One region of the Corynebacterium suranareeae genome, then DNA from elsewhere that is predicted to be linked to it. Evidence: predicted binding sites of a transcription regulator. Region 1 holds the regulator's gene; the other holds the start of a gene.

Evidence for each region. The regulator LexA, encoded in region 1, represses DNA repair genes until DNA is damaged. The targets are predictions, from matches to a motif close to CGAACANNTGTTCG.
Region 2: the regulator LexA is predicted to act here: its motif matches at 2,479-2,492, upstream of N24_RS11840 (HNH endonuclease signature motif containing protein).

The regions. Positions count from the first base shown of each region.
Region 1 covers NZ_AP017369.1:2,163,116-2,169,057, forward strand. The annotation lists gene hrpA (ATP-dependent RNA helicase HrpA) at 1-58, shown strand, start outside; gene nrdR (transcriptional regulator NrdR) at 107-559, opposite strand; gene N24_RS16640 (hypothetical protein) at 659-1,081, opposite strand; gene lexA (transcriptional repressor LexA) at 1,386-2,147, shown strand; gene N24_RS10125 (DeoR/GlpR family DNA-binding transcription regulator) at 2,452-3,231, shown strand; gene N24_RS10130 (carbohydrate kinase family protein) at 3,228-4,193, shown strand; gene ptsP (phosphoenolpyruvate--protein phosphotransferase) at 4,282-5,942, opposite strand, start outside.
Region 2 covers NZ_AP017369.1:2,552,661-2,558,602, reverse strand. The annotation lists gene N24_RS11845 (VIT1/CCC1 transporter family protein) at 1-610, shown strand, start outside; gene N24_RS11840 (HNH endonuclease signature motif containing protein) at 736-2,370, opposite strand; gene N24_RS11835 (Fur family transcriptional regulator) at 2,517-2,951, opposite strand; gene N24_RS11830 (ArsR/SmtB family transcription factor) at 2,992-3,363, opposite strand; gene N24_RS11825 (glycine--tRNA ligase) at 3,602-4,987, shown strand; gene N24_RS11820 (hypothetical protein) at 5,110-5,682, shown strand; gene N24_RS11815 (hypothetical protein) at 5,709-5,942, shown strand, end outside.

The DNA.
Region 1 (5,942 bases):
AACTCCCCGGCCTGTGTCACCACAAAGGATCCAAAAAGCGATTGCAAAGCTTCGGTAAAAATTGACCCCAACGGTGACGGTGAGCTAGCCAAGTTCGGCACCTTGGCTAGTCTCTCCCTCTGCGACGCATAAGTCGGATCTCTTTTTCGAAATCATCTGCGCTTTCAAATGATTTATATACAGATGCGAAGCGAAGATACGCTACTTCATCTAGTTCTCTAAGTGGGTCAAGGATTGCTAGTCCAATATCGTTTGCTCGAACTTGGGAGCTTCCGCTGCTACGTACGGCTTCTTCCACTTGTTGCGCAAGCCGCTTAAGGGCATCATCTGATACGTCTCGCCCCTGGCAAGCTCGCCGAACACCAGTGACAACTTTCTCCCTACTAAAGGGTTCTGTAACGCCATTCCTTTTAACCACCAGGAGCACAGCTTTTTCGATCGTGGTAAACCGCCCTTGGCATTCGCTGCACTCTCGACGTCTACGAATCGAGCTTCCAGCATCGATCACACGTGAGTCGATAACTTTGGAATGATCATGTTGGCAAAATGGGCAATACACTTATGGCTCCTCATCTTTCACTTCAGGCATTTCCATTTAATCCTTGAAGTGAACTGGCGGTTAGTCCATTAGTTTATGCCAGCAGCGCGTCGTTTTGGATTATCGGTCCAGGCTGACTCCGACTACTTGTGTTTCATAGAAAGTCTGCGTTGCTTCTTCCTCGCCTGACTGGGACAGCACAATCCCTGCAAAAATTACGAGCCCAAATAACCCACCACCTGCCCATTGCTTTAGTGATTCTTTAATCGAACGCGCGTGAGGATTATGGTTCTGCGTAGAACCTGTAAAGTGCTCACGTAGATGTTGCTGTGATATTGGATAATTTTTCCGCCCATGTGGCAGAATTCGAAGACTTTCGGGGCGACAGAACCTATCACTATTCGAACAGTCAATCGTTCGAACATGACGTTTCTTAACTCGCTCTACAGACGGCACTTCTTGCATCCAAACCGCAGCAGATGGCACCACAACCCCCTGACGTCGTGCACCCGATTCCAGCCCGTTAGCAGCATAAATAGTCATCTCAACTCTCCAACCGTATTTTCTTGCCCACATCATAACGCTCGACCAGGACACCTTCGAACACTCATACCGTTCACATGTTCGAGTGATTTCCCATGTTCGATTTATAGCACCCCATTCGAACATTTGTCTAGAGTTGGGTGAAAATCGTCGAACACTCGTACCATTTCCGCAGGAAAACATGTATGGTTAGAAATTAGAGAAACTGACAAAGGTTCGAATAGCTCAGCTTCATCGCAATGCGGTGAACGTAGCCGAAGTTTTAGGCGTCACCCCAGGTGTGCAAAAGAAAGGGAAAAGGGAGATGGCAATCGAAAAGAAGCCAGCAGGAGCGCGAGGCAGTCGTGGTAGCCGTACTGCCAAGACGTTGCCAAATGGCAAACCAGACCCAGCTGGCCTATCTGACAGGCAGCGCAGAATTTTAGAAGTAATCCGAGATGCTGTGGTTCTAAGAGGTTATCCACCAAGCATTCGAGAAATCGGTGATGCAGCAGGACTCCAGTCCACATCGTCTGTTGCTTACCAGCTTAAAGAGTTGGAAAAGAAGGGATTTCTTCGCAGGGATCCCAATAAACCACGTGCTGTAGATGTTCGTCATCTTCCAGAAACTGAAGGCCGTGGCCCTAAAGCAAGTGCTGCTAACAAAAACAAGCAAAACCAAAGCACTTCCCCAGATCCTGAGTTGTCGGGACAGACTGCCTTCATTCCAGTCGTTGGAAAGATTGCTGCCGGAAGCCCGATCATGGCTGAGCAAAACATTGAAGAGTACTACCCACTTCCAGCCGAGATCGTTGGAGATGGTGAACTGTTCATGCTCCAAGTAGTCGGTGAGTCCATGCGAGATGCGGGCATCCTTACCGGTGACTGGGTTGTTGTTCGCTCTCAACCAGTAGCAGAGCAGGGCGAGTTTGTAGCGGCCATGATTGACGGTGAAGCTACCGTGAAGGAGTTCCATAAGGATTCCTCTGGTGTCTGGCTGTTGCCACATAATGATACTTTTGCGCCGATTCCTGCTGAAAACGCAGAAATCATGGGCAAGGTTGTTTCCGTGATGCGCAAGCTATAGATCAGCTTTTAGCCATCCCGCCTTGAGATGTGTTCTCACATCACGAGGCGGGATTTCTGTTATTTAGCCACATTCGGGGGTAATCGGGCAAATAAGTTTTTCTTAATCTAAAAAGTGACTTTACCTGTGGGTTTTCGGAGTTTTGTCGTCAGATTTTGAAAAAATCCTGCCCGATTTTTTGATTGTTTACCGATTTCACACCTCCACTTGCAACCAAATGAGGCTTTTGCGCGTTGTTCAGTGAGACAATAGGTTAGAAATTCGGACATATTTAGTAAATAGGCTTTTTGCTTTAAGGAGTGGCATGTACGCAGAGGAGCGCCGTCGTCAGATTGCGTCATTGACGGCAGTAGAGGGACGTGTAAATGTCACAGAATTAGCCGGCCGCTTCGATGTCACCGCTGAAACCATCCGGCGCGATTTGGCGGTCTTGGATCGCGAAGGAATTGTCCACCGCGTACACGGTGGAGCTGTTGCCACTCAATCCTTCCAAACTACAGAGTTAAGTTTGGATACCCGTTTCAGGTCTGCATCTTCGGCGAAGTATTCGATCGCAAAGGCAGCAATGCAGTTCTTACCAGCCGAGCATGGAGGACTGTTCCTTGACGCCGGTACAACTGTCACTGCTCTAGCAGATCTTATTTCAGAACATCCCAGTGCAAAGCAATGGTCGATTGTGACTAACTGTTTACCAATCGCATTGAATTTGGCCAATGCAGGACTAGACGATGTTCAGCTACTAGGCGGCAGTGTTCGAGCAATCACGCAGGCAGTTGTTGGTGATACTGCATTGCGCACTCTAGCGTTGATGCGTGCTGATGTGGTGTTTATCGGTACCAATGCATTGACTCTAGATCATGGGTTGTCTACGGCTGATTCCCAAGAAGCAGCAATGAAGTCAGCAATGATTACCAACGCAAATAATGTTGTGGTGTTGTGTGACTCCACAAAGATGGGCACCGACTACCTCGTGAGCTTTGGTGCCATTAGTGATATTGACGTAGTGGTGACAGATTCCGGTGCACCTGCAAGTTTTGTTGAGCAGTTGCGTGATCGTGACATTGAAGTTGTGATTGCAGAATGATTCTTACTGTCACGGCTAGTCCATACCTGTTGAGTACTAATGAGCTCAACGGTGAAATCGAAATTGGCGAAGCAAATAAGATTAAGCAAGTCTCTACTGTTGCTGGTGGATTTGGCACAGGTGTAGCCGCCACATTGTTTTATGGTGGCAATGAAACATTTGCGGTGTTCCCTGCTCCGGAGATTTCGCACTATATGCGATTGGTAACTTTTGCTGGTTTGCCGCATGAGATTATCCCCGTGGCTGGTCCTATCCCGATGCATATCACCATGCGGGATGGGGATGGAAATGAAACCAAATTTAAAGATTCACCGATGCCGCTGGATGTTTCTCAGTTGGCAATCCTTCGGGATCTAGTGGTTCGCCGCGCTGAGGATGCTGCGTGGGTTTTGCTCGGCGGCAATCTTCCTTCCATTGCTCCGGCTGCCTGGTTTGTTGATGTGGTGAGATCTCTTCGTCTTTATCATCCTCACGTCAAAGTCGCTATTGCTGCTACTGGGGCTGCGTTGCGTGCTGTTATCCGCCAATTAGCTGCAACATCACCAGATGCACTTATTGTTGCGGCGGAAGAAATTGAAAAAGCTACCGGATTGGAAGCTAAGGCATTGCGATCCCCTTGGGCTGAGGGTGATCTCTCCCCTGCCGTCGAGGCTGCAAGAGCGTTGATTGACAGGGGCGTCGTTGAAGTATTGGTTACCAACAAACGTACTGAATCATTGTATGTTTCTGCCTCTACTTCACTTTTAGCTAGCTACGACAGCACACCAGGAAAGCAGGGTGTGAATTGGCGGGAATCGTTTACGGCAGGTTTCCTCGCAGCTTCCAATGGCGGTAAGACCACGACAGAAAGTCTCATTAACGCTGTTGCGTATGCGAATGCAGAGGGTAGTGAATGGGATAACTACATCCCTACCCCAGATAAGCTTCGCACGGAACATGTGGTGATTAAGCAATTGTCTTAAGGAAACCCCATGTACACGGAAAACTGCCTCGGACTCAACGTAAACGAAAGAGTCCGAGGCAGTTTTTCACGCCTTGTTTAGGCTCACATTAGCTAGCGGCTTCGATAACTTCACGCACAGCTGCGCGAGCTTCGGTTGCGCCTTCGGCGTCAAGTGCTGCTTCTGCTGCCTTCTTGCAGGTTTCCAGTGTGACTTCCGCCAACTGCGCACCCACTGCTGCAAGAGCAGTGGAAGCTGCAGAAAGTGAATTCACACCGAGACCAGTCAGTACGGTGGCAAGCAGTGGATCTGCTGCTGCCTCACCACAAACTCCGACTGGGGTATCAAAGCGCGCACCCTCATCGCAGGTGTGCTTGATCAGGCGCAAAACTGCTGGCTGCCATGGATCGGTCAGGTAGGCCAATTCTGGAGACATACGATCGGCTGCCATGGTGTATTGGGTCAAGTCATTGGTACCAATGGAGACGAAATCTAGGTGTGGCATGATCTTATCCGCCATAAGTGATGCGGCAGGAACTTCGATCATCGCACCGGCGATCAGTCCGCGTTCGCGGCAAAGGTCTGCAAACCACTTGGCTTCATAGGCGGTGGCAACCATAGGAGCCATGACCCACGTGGGGGCTTCATCGCCACGGCCAAGGTCGTTACTTGCTTTGGCAATTGCATCAAGTTGGCGGGTGAGTAGATCAACGTGGCCACGTGCAATGCGAAGTCCACGAACGCCTAGCGCTGGGTTCATTTCATCTGCCATTGAGGCAAATGGCACTGGCTTATCGGAACCTGCATCAAGTGATCGAACAACGACCTTTGATTCAGGGAATGCTTCCAGCACCTTCGAGTAGACTGCTGCTTGCTCATCTACGGTTGGCTCTTCAGTTGCTGATAGGAAGCACAGCTCGGTGCGGAAAAGGCCAATGCCTTCTGCTTCCGTCTTGGCTGCCTGCTGTGCAGAGTTGCCATCTTGAACATTGGCAAGAAGTTGAACGCGGTGTCCGTCTTTGGTTTCCGCTGGGCCTTCCCACTCCGCAATGCGGGCTGCTTGTTCTAAGGACTCTGCCACGAGCTTGGTGGCCTCAGCTTCGTCGGCGTTGCGGTCAATGGTGCCGAGGCTGCCGTCGATAAGCACTTTTTCCCCGGACTTGATGTCCTTGATGCCAGCGCCGGTAGCAACGATGCAAGGAACGTTGAGTTGGCGGGCAATGATGGCGGTGTGGCTTGTTGGGCCACCAAGTTCTGTGACAAGTCCCACAAAGAGATCTGTATCAAGTGCTGCGGTATCCGCTGGGGAGAGGTCATCGGCGAATAGGATTACCTGGCCGGATACATCAGGAAGACCTGGCTCTTCATCGCCACGTAGCTCTGCGATGACGCGGTCGCGGATATCACGAAGGTCTGTGGTGCGCTCTGCGATCAAGCCACCTGCGGCTTCAAACATGGAAATGAATTTGGTGGTGGCAGCAACAACCGCGTACTCGGCTGGGTGTCCACCCTTGATGCCCTTGCTTACAGCTTTGCGCCAGCCTCGGTCATTGACCATGCCGGAGGTTGCTTTAAGAACTTCTGCTGCTGGGCCTTCTGCAGCTTCGGAGCGTTCAAGCAGGCGGGAAGAAACCGTGCCTGCTGCAACATCGAAACGCTCTTGTTCTGCTTCGCGCTTATCTTCGGCGATTACTTCGCCTGCTTGGGGCAGTTCGGGTCGTGGAGTAATCCACACCGCACTTGCATAACGGACTCCACCGACAACGCCGG
Region 2 (5,942 bases), 390 kb from region 1:
GCTGGTCATGGGTGTAATGGCAACCGGCGTGTCTGCTCAGATCGTGCTGATCACCGGCATATCAGGACTCCTATCCGGCGCCCTGTCCATGGCGGCAGGAGAGTACATCTCCGTCCGCTCCCAAACAGAGCTTCTCGACGCCTCCCTCCCAGACCCCAAAGCCCGCGAAGCCCTGCATTCATTGGACGTCGAATCGAATGAACTGGAGCTGGTCTACCGTGCCCGTGGCATGAGCGAAGAAGAGGCCCAAGCCAAAGCCACACGCGTATTTAACAAAATCACCCAGCAGAAACGAATCGGCGACAACGTTTTAGGCAGTACCGAAGCCCAAAGCGCTGGATCGGCTCGGTCGGCGGCCGCCTTCAGTTTCTTTGCGTTCGCGATTGGTGCTTTCCTGCCGATCATCCCTTATGTTTTCGGCATGTCAGGCCTGGCAGGTGCAGTGGTGTCGCTGATCTTGGTCGGAATCTCACTGATGGCGACGGGAGCAACAACCGGCCTGTTGTCTGGTAAGCCCCCTGGGATCAGAGCTATTCGCCAGCTTTCCATTGGCTATGGTGCTGCTTTGGTCACCTACGTTCTCGGGCTCCTGTTCGGCTTGATTCTTTAAAAGCTGCTTGCTTGTCGACGTTTGCCTTGTCGGTGGCCCGGGTTTCGGGCTGCGGTGCCTTGGGCTGTGGGCAGGGGTGTGTGCCCGGTACCAGGCACACTACAGCGGCTGGTAACAGGAACAGGCTAAAACAGGGTATCGACAGCAGGACTAGACACATCACCCGGTACATCGTCTGGTGGTCCTGGTGGATCCGGTGGTGGGTGGTGTGGTGGTTGGTGGTGTGGTGGTGGGCCGTGGTGTTTACGTCTCGCCCACGCACCACCTGAACTATCTGATGCAGCAGAGCGGTTACACACCGGACCTGAACCATCCGCAGGATAATGCGCTGCCCGACCTGTATCAGGATCGCGGTCCATATAGCCTTTCCCATTGACCCCACTGCGTGAATCATCAATACGGGGATGATGGTTATAACACTGCTGGGTTAAGTTCACCAGGTTGGTCAACCCACCTTTAACCCACGGGTCAAGATGATGAACCTCGCACTCTAACTGCGGGCGATCACAATGCGGGGCACTACACACTAACTCTGAGGCGAACAACGCAATCCGCTGCATGAGATTCGCTGAGCGTTGCATCCGGTTAACATTCAACGCTTGCCCGGTTGGTCCATCAAGCAGCACAGCGAAGTCGTATTTCGTAGCGATCAGATTCATGATTTCTGCCAGGTTGAGTGCGTAGCCGGTGTTGGTGGGGTACAGCTTGTTCAGTGGGCTGCTACCACCATTACTGTTGGTGGGGTCGGTGGTGTTGATGTCGTTGATGTCATCGGTGGTCATGGAGATGATGATGCTGGCTGTGCCACCGCGTGCTGGGGTGACAATGCCTTGGTTGTAGATCTCCATGATGTGGTGCAGTGCGTCAGCATGGCGTTGTCCACGGCTGCGGGTGTCGTCTGCGGGTGGGGTATCGACCAGGTTGCCGCGTTTGGTTAAGGGTGCGGTGTTCGCTGCGATTAGTGCTGCGGTGGTAGCAGGGATCAGGCCGCTGATGCGGACCATGTTGTTGGCATCGGGTTTACTCAATGCCAGGTAGCGTTTGCTCATCGCGGTGATGGGATCGGGGCGAGCGTTGTTAGCTGTGCGTATTTGGTTGCGTAGCCAGGTGCGTAGGTCTTCTGGGGTGCGCCAGATGGCGTGGGTGAGTGCTTGGTGGCGCAGTTGGTCGTAGGTGGGTGTGGTGTTGGGGTTGAGGTGGGTGAGTTCTTCGGTGATGATGGCGTGTTTTTCCGCGCTGATCTGCGACTTGCCATCTGAGCCACCTGAGCCACCTGAGCCGCCATCGGGCTGGTCATTGCCATCAGTGTCATTGCCTGTACCGGTGTTCCCTGGGTTGGGTTCTGGGTCGGGGTCATCACCACCGGAATCCCCTGAATCACCTGAGTCGCCGTTGTCTCCTGAGCTGCTTTCACTGCCACCGTTGTTACTGCTGGTTTTGCCTGTGGTGGGGTAGAGGGTGTGGGCGAGGGTGATGCGGTGGTGGGCGCCTTTTTTTGATAGGCCGAAGGTGGTGGTGAGGTAGTCGATGAGGTGGGTGGAGCCGATGGTGTGGGCGGCGTTGGTGCGTTCTGCTAGTGCTGTGGTTTGGGCTGCGATGGTGGCGTGGTGGTTGATGGCGTGTTCGAGTGCTACAAGGTCTGGCTCGAGGGGTGTGTAGTGCTCGAGGGTGACACCGTCAGCGTCTAGTAGTGCTGCCAGGTGATTATCGATGGCGTGTAGTGCGGTGGTGATTGCGTTGACGTGGGTGCTAATGCTCATGGTGTCCCCCTTCTTTCCCTGTGGGTCCCCGTTTTGTTGTTATCACCTACCCTACCCGCCCATGTGTTCGAACGCAAGGCTGATTATCGAAATGGGAAAGCTGTCAAACAATCACATGTTCGACAGCTAAAAAATGGGGGAGTACCTTATTGTTCTCTTTGTTGGCATTCGCCACATAATCCAAATATTTCAGCCTCGTGGCTGCTTAGGCTAAAACCGTTCTTGGAAGCTATTTCTTGTGCCCATGTTTCAACCGGGCCGCCGTCGATTTCGACGGTGCGTCCGCAGTTTGTGCAAACGAGGTGGTGGTGATGGCCTTCGGCATGGCACTGGCGGTAGAGAGTTTCACCGCCGGTGACGGTAAGGACATCAACCGCGCCAATGTCAGCAAGGGATTGTAGGGTGCGATACACCGTGGTCAATCCAACGTTGTGCTCTCTGGAGGAAAGTTCCTGGTGGATTTCCTTGGCGGATGCGAAGTTATCGATTACCTCTAAAACGTCGATTACCGCTTTTCGCTGCCTGGTGCTTCGCACTCCCAGCTTCGGTGCAGAGCCTTGGCTGATGCGATTGATACCCACCGGTGATCCTCCTCAAAGACACAAAATGTACACGGTTAGTCTACTCAGGTGTGTCAACTCCCGCGTTGAGTGCTAGGAGAAGAATGTCTAGAACGAGTGGCTGGGCAAGTGAATATGTCATTTGCCGGCCTTGGCGTTCAGCATCGACAATTCCGGCTGATTTCAGCACTTTGAGGTGCTGGCTCACTAGGGGCTGTGAGCTTTTTACTAGCTTGACCAGCTCGTGCACATAGTGTGGACGTTCATTTAGGGCGAGAATGATTTCGATCCTTAAAGGGGAATCTAGTGCCCTGATCAGTGAGCTGATGGTTTTGATGTTCTTGGCTGACGAAAGCTCAAGCAGCGCAGCCGATGCGGAGGATTCGGAGCCTTCTGTTGAAATGACAAAATTCCGATTTGAATTGTGAATCACGGGAGAATTCCTTCCGTCCTAATAGATCAGAATTAGATCTAGCACGCATGCTATTTTACCTGGTCTGTGAAAGGCTTTTGAGGGAAATGGAAAAATAGTTATAGGAATTAGATTATTGGTTTTAATCGGGGTTAATAGGGGTGAGGGGCAACCTTGGGGATTGTTGGGCTAGGATTGACTGGGTATGTCCTAAAAGGGACGGTTATTTTTTCATTCGACGTGGAGGAGAGCATCCGACGTGGCTCAGCAATCGATCATCGACACCGTGGTTAACCTGTGTAAACGACGTGGACTGGTGTACCCCTGTGGTGAGATCTACGGCGGTACCCGCTCTGCGTGGGACTACGGCCCGTTGGGTGTCGAGCTGAAGGAAAACATCAAGCGCCAGTGGTGGCGTTCCATGGTCACCAACCGCCCTGATGTAGTGGGTGTAGATACTTCTGTGATTCTTCCTCGCCAGGTGTGGGTTACTTCTGGTCACGTTGAGGTCTTCACTGATCCACTGGTTGAATCCCTACACACTCATAAGCGTTACCGTGCGGATCACCTGTTGGAAGCTTATGAGGAAAAGCATGGCCACCCACCAGTAAATGGTTTGGCTGACATCAATGATCCAGAGACTGGCCAGCCAGGTAACTGGACTGAGCCAAAGGCTTTTTCTGGTCTGCTGAAGACCTTCTTGGGTCCTGTGGATGATGAAGAGGGTTTGCACTACCTGCGTCCTGAAACGGCTCAGGGTATTTTCGTGAACTTCAAGAACGTGATGAACACCGCGCGTATGAAGCCACCATTCGGTATTGCAAACATCGGTAAGTCTTTCCGTAATGAGATCACTCCGGGCAACTTCATTTTCCGTACTCGTGAATTTGAGCAGATGGAGATGGAGTTCTTCGTTAAGCCTGGCGAGGATGAAGAGTGGCACCAGTACTGGATTGATACTCGCCACCAGTGGTACATCAATCTAGGTATTAAGCCTGAGAACCTGCGTCTGTACGAGCACCCCCAGGAGAAGCTGTCTCACTACTCCAAGCGCACTGTTGATATTGAGTACGCTTTCAACTTCGCTAACAGCAAGTGGGGCGAGCTCGAGGGCATTGCAAACCGTACTGATTACGATTTGCGTGTGCACTCTGAGGGCTCCGGCGAAGACCTGTCCTACTTTGATCAGGAGACCAATGAGCGTTGGATTCCTTACGTAATTGAGCCTGCTGCAGGTCTTGGTCGCGCAATGATGATGTTCCTGATGGATGCTTATTACGAGGACGAGGCACCAAACTCAAAGGGTGGCGTCGATAAGCGTGTTGTCTTGAAGCTTGACCGCCGACTTGCGCCGGTGAAGGTTGCGGTCTTGCCTCTGTCAAAGAAGGATACTTTGACGCCTTTGGCTGAAAAGCTCGCAGCGCAGCTGCGTGAGTTCTGGAACGTTGATTACGATACTTCCGGTGCAATTGGTCGCCGTTACCGCCGTCAGGATGAGATTGGTACCCCATTCTGTGTCACCGTTGACTTCGATTCTCTCGAGGACAATGCTGTGACTGTGCGTGAGCGCGACACGATGGAGCAGGTTCGTGTTCCACTGGATGAGCTGCAGGGTTACTTAGCTCAGCGCCTCCTCGGTTGCTAAAGCCGGTTGCTAAAAGCGGTTGCTAAAGCCGGTTACTCAACCAGCCTCACAGAGCTAAAGCGATAATCTAATCACAGCAACAAATAGCACCGGCTTTAATAGGCCGGTGCTATTCTGTTCGCATGACTTCGAAGGATCTGATTGTGACCTCCTATACGTCCTGGGGCAAGCGTTTCAAAAAGGAAGGGAAACTTTTTATCAACCTACTTCGTGGCGCTGATGAAGAAGTTTTAGCCACTTTCGGTGAGGTTCCCAGTAAAGCATTTGAAACCATCGCGGAAGTTGATGATCAAAAGTGGGAGCTGTCTTTCGATATTGAAGGAACTGCGTCTGCGAAACTTCCAGATGGACGTACGTTTAGTGCGAATGCTGGTGAGAAGACATTCACTAAATCCAAGCGCATTGATATCGACATGGATGGCACCGAGATGGCTGCTATTAATGAAGAGAAAAATAACTGGATTATTGATGATGCCCAAGAGCAGAAAGTTGCCCAGTTTACTGGTTTGAATAATGGTATGCGTCGCGCGATTCTAGAATTTGAAGAAGACGCGAAGGTAGCCAAAGAGCAGGAAATTTTCTTGTCCTGGATTGCACGCAAGACATTAGAATCCCGCATGCTGGGATCTAGCTGGGGGCTCACCTTATTTTTGATTGTTTTGACGCCAATTATCATTTTCCTGACTTTCAGCTAGAAGCCTAGAAGTAAGGACTTAAAAAAATGGTAGACGCCCGGCGCCCCAAAGCAGGCATCTTTGGTAGCCATACAGAAGAGACCTGGGTGTGGCTTGGAAATGAGCTTTTTGATGAGTCCGGCGAGGTCATAGCAGATGTCCGTTCCGATGTACTTTATGTAGATCGGGAGCGGCTGCTCATCGAGTCAACCCCCAGCACAATGCGGTTTCGGTGTCGCGCGACCTTATCCGGCGGCGAAGTTTATACCATGACGCAGAGT